DNA from 2 places in the Streptomyces sp. NPDC058685 genome. Region 1 is predicted to be linked to the other one. Evidence: riboswitches for the same ligand, from Rfam matches in the RefSeq annotation. Region 1 holds a riboswitch; the other holds the start of a gene.

Region 1 (4,206 bases):
TCGAGGAACGGAGTGCGAGCCGCGGCCATGTCGATCAGACCGCGCTGCGGGATCTCCCACGCCGTGCGGTACAGCTCCCGCACATCGGCCGGGATCCAGCTGAAGCCCTGCACGGAACCGCTGGACTCGCGCAGCGCTTCACGGGACTGCGCGTCCCACACGCCGAGCCGCTTCAGCTCCTCCACCAGATACGCGTTGACCTGAAGGAACTCACCGCTGAGCGTCTCGCGCTTGAAGAGGTTGGAGACCTGCGGCTCGATGCACTCGTAGACACCCGCGATGGACGCGATCGTCGCCGTGGGGGCGATGGCGAGGAGCAGCGAGTTGCGCATCCCGGTCGTGGCGATACGTTCCCGCAGGGCGGCCCAGCGCTCGGGCCAGTTGAGCTCGACACCGTAGTGGTCGGGGTGCAGCACACCGCGCGCGGTACGGGTCTTCTCCCAGGCGGGCAGCGGGCCGTTGCGCTCGGCGAGGTCGGCGGACGCCTCGTACGCGGCGAGCATGATGCGCTCGGCGATACGGGTCGACAGGGCGCGGGCTGCTGGGGAGTCGAACGGCAGCCGCAGCTTGAAGAAGACGTCCTGCAGACCCATCGCGCCGAGGCCCACCGGACGCCACTTGGCGTTGGAGCGGCCGGCCTGCTCGGTCGGGTAGAAGTTGATGTCGACGACGCGGTCGAGGAAGGTGACGGCGGTCCGGACGGCCTCGTCCAGGCGCTCCCAGTCGATCCCCTCACCGGACCCGTCCGCCAGGACGAACGCGCCGAGGTTCACCGAGCCGAGGTTGCAGACCGCCGTCTCACCGTCGTCCGTCACCTCCAGGATCTCGGTGCACAGGTTCGACGAGTGCACGGTGTGGCCCGGCTCTGCGGTCTGGTTGGCCGTGCGGTTGGAGGAGTCCTTGAAGGTCATCCAGCCGTTGCCGGTCTGCGCGAGCGTGCGCATCATCCGGCCGTACAGCTCACGCGCGGGCATGGTCTTGCGCGCCAGACCCTTCGCCTCGGCGTCGCGGTACGCCGCGTCGAACGCGTCGCCCCACAGGTCGACGAGCTCGGGCACGTCGGCCGGGGAGAACAGCGACCATGTGGCGTCGGCGTCGACACGGCGCATGAACTCGTCGGGGATCCAGTGCGCGAGATTCAGGTTGTGCGTACGCCGTGCGTCCTCGCCGGTGTTGTCCCGCAGCTCCAGGAACTCCTCGATGTCCGCGTGCCAGGTCTCCAGGTAGACGGCGGCCGCGCCCTTGCGGCGTCCGCCCTGGTTGACCGCCGCGACCGAGGCGTCGAGGGTCTTCAGGAACGGCACGATGCCGTTGGAGTGGCCGTTGGTGCCCCGGATCAGGGAACCGCGGGCCCGGATGCGGGAGTACGACAGACCGATGCCGCCGGCGTGCTTGGAAAGCCGGGCGACCTGGTGGTACCGGTCGTAGATCGAGTCCAGCTCGTCCGCCGGCGAGTCCAACAGATAGCAGGAGGACATCTGCGGGTGGCGGGTGCCGGAGTTGAACAGCGTGGGGGAGGAGGGGAGGTAGTCGAGGCGGCTCATCAGGCCGTAGAGGTCGGCCACCTCGTCCAGCGCGCGCACGCTGTCGTCCTCGGCGAGACCGCAGGCGACGCGCAGCATGAAGTGCTGGGGCGTCTCGATCACCTGACGGGTGATCGGGTGCCGGAGCAGATAGCGGCTGTAGAGGGTGCGCAGGCCGAAGTAGCCGAAACGGTCGTCCGCCTCGGTGTCGATCAGGGCGTCCAGGCGGTCCGCGTGCAGCGTGACGAACGCGGCGGTCCGGTCGGCGATCAGCCCCTCGGTGTGTCCGACCGCGACGGAGGCGGAGAAGGACACCGCGCCCTGGCCCGACGCCTCTTCGGCGATCGTCCGGGTCAACAGGCGGGCGGCGAGCCGGGAGTAGGCGGGGTCCTCGGAGATCAGACCCGCGGCGGCGTCGGTGGCGAGCCCACGGAGCTCGGCCGTGTCCGAACCGGCGTGCCGGCCCCGCAGCGCGGCGGCGGCGACGCGGCCGGGGTCGGTGTCGGGCAGATCGGCGGTGAGGTCGGTCAGGACCCGCAGCAAAGCGGTCCCGGGGCCGTCCTCAAGCTGCTCGGAGATGCCTGCTGCCGGATCGGCTGGCGCGATGGTCACGTGGTGCTCTCCCTCGCTCGGCTCTGGGCCGGCGGGGGACGGGGCCGCCGGGCAGCACGCGCCCAGGGCAGGGCAGCACTCTGTACGGCGTCCACCGGCCCAACCGCGAGGCCCGGACGTCTTGGCACCCGGATCGGTCGAACCGGGCGCACCGTCGGCAGGTCTTCGGACTCTCGGGTACGACAAAGCGCACCACATCACACCGTTGCGGGACAGTTCCGGATTCGCACCGGATTCCCCTGCGGCGACAGCGAGGTCGAGCATACATGTGGGGGCCGCCAGTTGCGGCACCCCCCACATGTTGTGTCGGGGCGCCGTGCGGGAGTTGTGGCATCGCGCCGGTGATCCCGGCCGGTGCGGCCCCTGGGACGCCCCGGCGGGGGCCCGGTCCGGCCCGTGGGCGCACGGTTTCACGGCGAAGGGCCGCCGCGTTCCCGGGGGAACGCGGCGGCCCTTCAGGGGCCCTTCAGCCGTTCAGCAGCAGCGGAAGCCCTCGCGCGGATCGGCTTCGCGTGCGTCCGTACGGTTGCGCTCGAAGGCGCGGCGGCTCATCACCTCGGCGTCCGGGTCGCAGCCGCGGGTGTGGGCGACGTACCGGTCGTAGGCCGATTCGCCGGTGAACTCCCTGACGTACCACCGGATCCGGCCGAAGACGTGGCGGGCCCTCGCCGTGGTGCTCATGCCGAACCGCTCCTTGCGGGAACGTTCTCCTCGGCGGTTGCCATCTCGGCCTTCTCCTCCTTGGTGGGGATCAGCCCGGCCGGTGCGACGATCTTCGACTCGGTGTACGGAACCTCCGACAGTTTCACGCTCTCGGGGTGCCGGATCGCGTTGTAGCAGACACGTCCCGCGTCCACGATGACCACGATGATGAGGATCGCGAAGAGAGCCGTGAGCGCTCCGTCGACCGTGGAGTTGGTGACCACGGTGTGCATGTCGTCCATGGACTTGGCGGGAGGCAGGATCTTGCCCTCGTCGATGGCCGACTGGTAGACGTCCCGCTGGGTGAAGAAGCCCACGCGTGGGTCGCCGGAGAATATCTTCTGCCAGCTCGCGGTGAGGGTGACGGCGGCGTCCCAGGCGAGCGGTACGGCCGTGACCCAGGCCCACTTGAGCCGGCCGGACTTCACCAGCAGCGTGGTGCACACGGCGAGTGCCACGGCGGCGAGCAGCTGGTTGGCGATGCCGAACAGCGGGAAGAGCTGGTTGATGCCGCCCAGCGGGTCGTGCACGCCGACCCAGAGGAAGTAGCCCCAGCCGCCCACGACCACCGCGCTGGCGAACCAGACGCCGGGCCTCCAGCTGACCTGACGGAACGGCTTGTAGACGTTGCCGAGCATGTCCTGGAGCATGAAGCGCCCGACCCGGGTGCCCGCGTCCACCGTGGTGAGGATGAACAGCGCCTCGAACATGATGGCGAAGTGGTACCAGAAGGCCTTCAGCCCGGCGCCGCCGACCACGGACGAGAAGATGTCCGACATGCCGAGCGCGAACGTCGGCGCGCCGCCGGTCCGCGACAGCAGGCTGGTCTCCTCGACGTCCTTGGCCGCCTGGGCCAGTTGGTCGGGTGTGATGGTGAAGCCGAGATTGGCGACGGCCTGGGACGCCGTCTCGACCGTGGGACCGATGACACCGGCCGGTGAGTTGACCGCGAAGTAGAGACCCGGGTCGATGATGCAGGCCGTGATCATCGCCATGATCGCGACGAACGACTCCGTCAGCATCGCGCCGTAGCCGATCATCCGGATCTGCGTCTCCTTCTGGACCATCTTCGGGGTGGTGCCCGAGGAGACCAGGGAGTGGAAGCCGGAGAGCGCGCCGCAGGCGATGGTGATGAACACGAAGGGGAACATCGATCCGGCGAACACCGGACCGTCGCCCCGGCCGGCGAACTCGGTGACCGCGTCCATCTTCAGGGTCGGCAGCGCTATCGCCACGCCGAGGGCCAGCAGCACGATGGTGCCGACCTTCATGAACGTGGAGAGGTAGTCGCGCGGTGCCAGCAGCATCCACACCGGCAGCACCGACGCGAGGAAGCCGTAGACGATCATCCAGATGACCAGCGTGCCGG
Region 2 (4,206 bases), on a different contig from region 1:
CACGGTGGTCTCGGTGCTCATGGCGCTCCAGGTGCGATGAAGGGAAGTCCTGCCGGTGCGCCCGACTCGATGAGGTGGAGCAGCGCACCCGTGTCCGTGTGTTCCTCGATCAGATCGCCGAGGCGGTCGAGCTGTTCCTCGCGCAGCGCGGCGAAGCAGGTGTCCGGTGCGGGGACGAAGCGGCGCCCCGCCTCCCGGGCCACTTCGCGCAGGAAGGCACGGCGGAAGCCGTCGCTCTCCAGCGAGCCGTGCCAGTGGGTGCCCCGGACCGCGCCGACCCGGCAGCCGTCCAGGAAGACGTCGCCGCCGAGGACGTCGGCGACGCCGTGGTGGATCTCGTAGCCCTCGACCGGCTCGCCCAGTGCCTCGCCGACCGGACGGGCGAGGGTCTTCTCGGCCGCGAACCGCACCCGGACGGGCAGCAGTCCGAGCCCGTCGACGGCTCCGGCACGCGACTCGACCTCGTCGTCGATGTGCTCGGCGAGCATCTGGAAGCCGCCGCAGATGCCCAGCACCGGCCGGCCCTCGGCGGCCCGCCGGACGAGGGCGTCCGCGAGCCCCCGCTGTCTGAGCCAGTCCAGCGCCCTGACCGTGCCCCGGGTGCCCGGCACGATCACCAGGTCGGCGTCGACGAGTTCCTCCGCGCGGTCCACGAACCGCACGACGACGCCCGGTTCGGCCGCCAGCGCGTCCACGTCGGTGAAGTTGGACATCAGCGGCACGGCGCAGACCGCGACCCGCAGCACGTCCTCGCCGACGGGCGGGGCGAGCACCGACTCCCGCACCGTGCCGCGCAGCGAGACGCGCAGCCCGTCCTCCTCGTCGATGCCGAGCCCGTGCGCGTAGGGCAGAACGCCGTACGTCCGCCGTCCGGTGAGGCCGTGCAGCATGTCGAGACCTGGCTCCAGCAGGGACACGTCCCCGCGGAACTTGTTGACCAGATAGCCCGCGATCAGCTCCTGGTCGGCCGCGCTCAGCAGTGCCGTCGTACCGAAGAAGGAGGCGAACACCCCGCCGCGGTCGATGTCCCCGACCACCAGCACCGGAAGCCGTGCGGCCCGCGCGATGCCCATGTTCACGATGTCCGTACGCCGCAGATTGATCTCGGCCGGACTGCCCGCCCCCTCGCAGATCACGGCTTCATACGTGCCCCGCAGCTCCTCCAGGCACTCCACGACGGTGCCGAGGAGGGCCTCCTGCCGGCCGCCGTGGTAGCCGCGGGCGCTGAGCTCGCCGACCGGCTTGCCCATCAGCACGACCTGGCTGGAGCGGTCGCTGCCCGGCTTGAGCAGGACCGGGTTCATCAGGGCGCTCGGCTCCACCCGCGCGGCCTGCGCCTGCATGGCCTGCGCGCGGCCGATCTCCGCGCCCTCACGGGTCACGAACGAATTGAGGGACATGTTCTGCCCCTTGAAGGGAGCGACCTTCACGCCCTGGCGTACGAGCCACCGGCAGATCCCGGCCGTGACGACGCTCTTGCCCGCGTCGGACGTGGTGCCCGCGACCAGCAGCCCGCCGCCCTTGCGCCCGCTCATCCCCGCCTCCTTCGTGCGCGCCGGGCGCGCAGTGCCTGACCCGTGACGCGGCCCGCGGCGCAGACCGCCAGCGTCAGAAGGCCGACGCGGCGGGAGAGCCGCACGGCGCGTTCGATGTCGCCGAACTCCACGGCGCGCCCTTCGGCGTTGAGGACCGGCCGGTGCTCGACCCGCCCGCCGTACGAGAGCGTTCCGCCGAGCCGGACGCCCAGCGCCCCCGCGAACGAGGCCTCCACGGGACCGGCGTTGGGGCTGGGGTGCCGTGCCGCGTCGGCGCGCCAGGCGCGGACGGCCCCCCGGCCGTCCGCTCCCGCGAGCGCCGCGAGCCCGGCCGTGAGCCGCGCGCCGGGCCAGCCGGCCACGTCGTCCAGTCGCGCCGAGGCCCACCCGAACCTTCGGTAGCGGGGCGAGAGATGCCCGACCATCGCGTCCAGGGTGTTGACCGCCCGGAATCCCACCAGACCGGGCACGCCCGCCAGGGCACCCCACACCAGGGCGCCGACCACGGCGTCGGAGGTGTTCTCGGCGACGGACTCGACGACGGCCCGCGCGATCTGCTGCTCGTCCAGGCTCTGCGGATCGCGGCCGCACAGATGGGGCAGCCGCTCGCGGGCGAGTTCCACATCGCCGGCGGCGAGCGCCCCGCCGATGGCCCGGGCCTCGCGCCCCAGCGAGGTCCCCCCGACGACCGACCAGGTGGCGGCCGCGGTCAGGGCGACGGAGGCGGCGGAACTGCCCCGCGCCGCGCGCGCGACGAAGGCCGCGGCGGCGGCCGTACCCCCGGCGCAGAGCAGGGTGTGCAGCGCACCCCAGCCGCGGTGGTCACGCCACAGCGCACGCTCGACGGCTCCCGCGGCCCGCCCGAACGCGGCGACCGGATGCCCCCGGCGGGGATCACCGAGAAGCAGGTCGCAGGCCAGGCCGGCGGTGGAGCCGTACACGAACACTCGGTCGGCACGCATGGGTTCAGGCCGCGATCTCGCCTCGGTGCAACCGTGAACTCAGGGCCGTACTCACAGCAGGAACGGAACCGCAGCCGGGCATGGCGATATGTCCTCACTCAGGGTGTCCGCGCCCTGGTTCGACGTGAACGGCGGTGAGAGTTCCTGGCTTCCGGGGACTGCTCCCCGGTGACAGTGGCGGGACCGCGCCGGATTTGCACCGGCTTCCTCTGCTGCCGCCGTAGATGGCCCCGGCAGTCCACCACGCCGCCCGAACTGCGTCAACTTGCCTTTGACCTGCGACGGGACAGTGTGCTGAGCCCCACACCCGAAAGCCGGGCCGGTCACCCCAAAGGGTGCCCGGCCCGGCTTCGGATGCGCGTGATGCCGCTGTGGCGTCAGCTGACGATGAGATAGATCCCGTACGTCACCGCCGCCGCGCAGAGCGCGAAGCACACGTACGCCCCGGTGCGCGCCAGGGCCGCCGATCCCCCCTGCGCGGACGCCGATTTCTGCTTGCTCAGTCCCACCACGCCCAGGGTGAACAGACCCACCAGGGCCACGGTGGCGACGAGGCTCACGCCGAAGACGGAGCCGAGAGCTGCCCAGTCGATGCTCATGCTGTTTCTGTCCTCACACCGCGGCCGTGCGGGCCGGCTCGGATTCGGGGGCCGGAGCCGGGATGGTCGTCTGGATGTCCTGGGCCGGGGCCGGGGTGCCGGCCGGCGGCGGGGTGACGGCCGCGATGGCGGCGGTCACGACACCCGCGGGCTCGCCGTCCACGCTCGTGTCGTTGACGTTGGTGTGGTCGACCACCTGACGGCGGGAGACCAGCCAGATCGCGGCGCAGGAGCCGATCAGGAAGACGACGACGGCCGCCACGCCCCAGTCGCCCTGGCGGGTGACCAACTCCGAGCCCGCCGCCACCAGCGCGGCCGCCGGCAGGGTCAGACCCCAGGCGACGAACATCCGGGTGGCGGTGGACCAGCGGACCACGCCGCCCTTGCGGCCGAGGCCCGCGCCCATCACCGCGCCGGAGCAGGAGTGCGTGGTCGACAGCGAGAAGCCGAGGTTGGAGGAGGCGAGGATGACGCTCGCCGCGCTGGTCTGGGCGGCGAAGCCCTGCTGCGGCTGGAGGTCGGTGAGGCCCTTGCCCATGGTGCGGATGATGCGCCAGCCGCCCAGGTAGGTGCCGAGCGCGATCGCGAGACCGGCGGAGAGGATGACCCACATCGGGGGGTTGGACCCGGGGGAGAGGACGCCACCGGCGACCAGGGCCAGCGTGATGATGCCCATCGTCTTCTGGGCGTCGTTGGTGCCGTGGGCCAGCGAGACGAGGCCGGCCGAGGCGATCTGGCCGGCGCGGTAGCCCTTGGCGGTGGCCTTCTCGTCGGTGTTCCGGCCGATCCTGTAGGTCAGCCGGGAGGCGAGGTAGGCGGCGATGCCCGCGACCAGGGGGGCCGCGATGGCGGGGATCAGCACCTTGGTGACGACGGTGCCGCCGTTGACGCCGCTGACGCCGACCGAGGCGATCGTGGCGCCGACCAGTCCGCCCATGAGGGCGTGCGAGGAGCTGGAGGGCAGGCCGATCAGCCAGGTGAGCAGATTCCAGAGGATGGCGCCGACGAGCGCCGCGAAGATGACTTCTGGGGTGATGCCTGACTCGGTGACGATGCCGCTGGAGATCGTCTTGGCGACCTCCACGGACAGGAACGCGCCGACGAGGTTGA

The links. Region 1 has a riboswitch for cobalamin ahead of ACFWU3_RS25190 (ribonucleoside-diphosphate reductase subunit alpha). Riboswitches for the same ligand answer to the same signal wherever they lie in the genome.
Region 2: it holds a riboswitch for cobalamin, as region 1 does, so the genes downstream of both, ACFWU3_RS01910 (cobalamin biosynthesis protein) here and ACFWU3_RS25190 (ribonucleoside-diphosphate reductase subunit alpha) in region 1, are expected to answer to the same signal.

What each region holds. Positions count from the first base shown of each region.
Region 1 covers NZ_JBHXSL010000035.1:65,135-69,340, forward strand. Annotated here, with positions in the region: gene ACFWU3_RS25190 (ribonucleoside-diphosphate reductase subunit alpha) at 1-2,135, opposite strand, end outside; cobalamin riboswitch at 2,274-2,416, opposite strand; gene ACFWU3_RS25195 (YbdD/YjiX family protein) at 2,610-2,816, opposite strand; gene ACFWU3_RS25200 (carbon starvation CstA family protein) at 2,813-4,206, opposite strand, start outside.
Region 2 covers NZ_JBHXSL010000002.1:30,598-34,803, reverse strand. Annotated here, with positions in the region: gene cobN (cobaltochelatase subunit CobN) at 1-21, opposite strand, end outside; gene ACFWU3_RS01915 (cobyric acid synthase) at 18-1,535, opposite strand; gene ACFWU3_RS01910 (cobalamin biosynthesis protein) at 1,532-2,497, opposite strand; cobalamin riboswitch at 2,615-2,756, opposite strand; gene ACFWU3_RS01905 (hypothetical protein) at 2,875-3,096, opposite strand; gene ACFWU3_RS01900 (anion permease) at 3,110-4,206, opposite strand, start outside.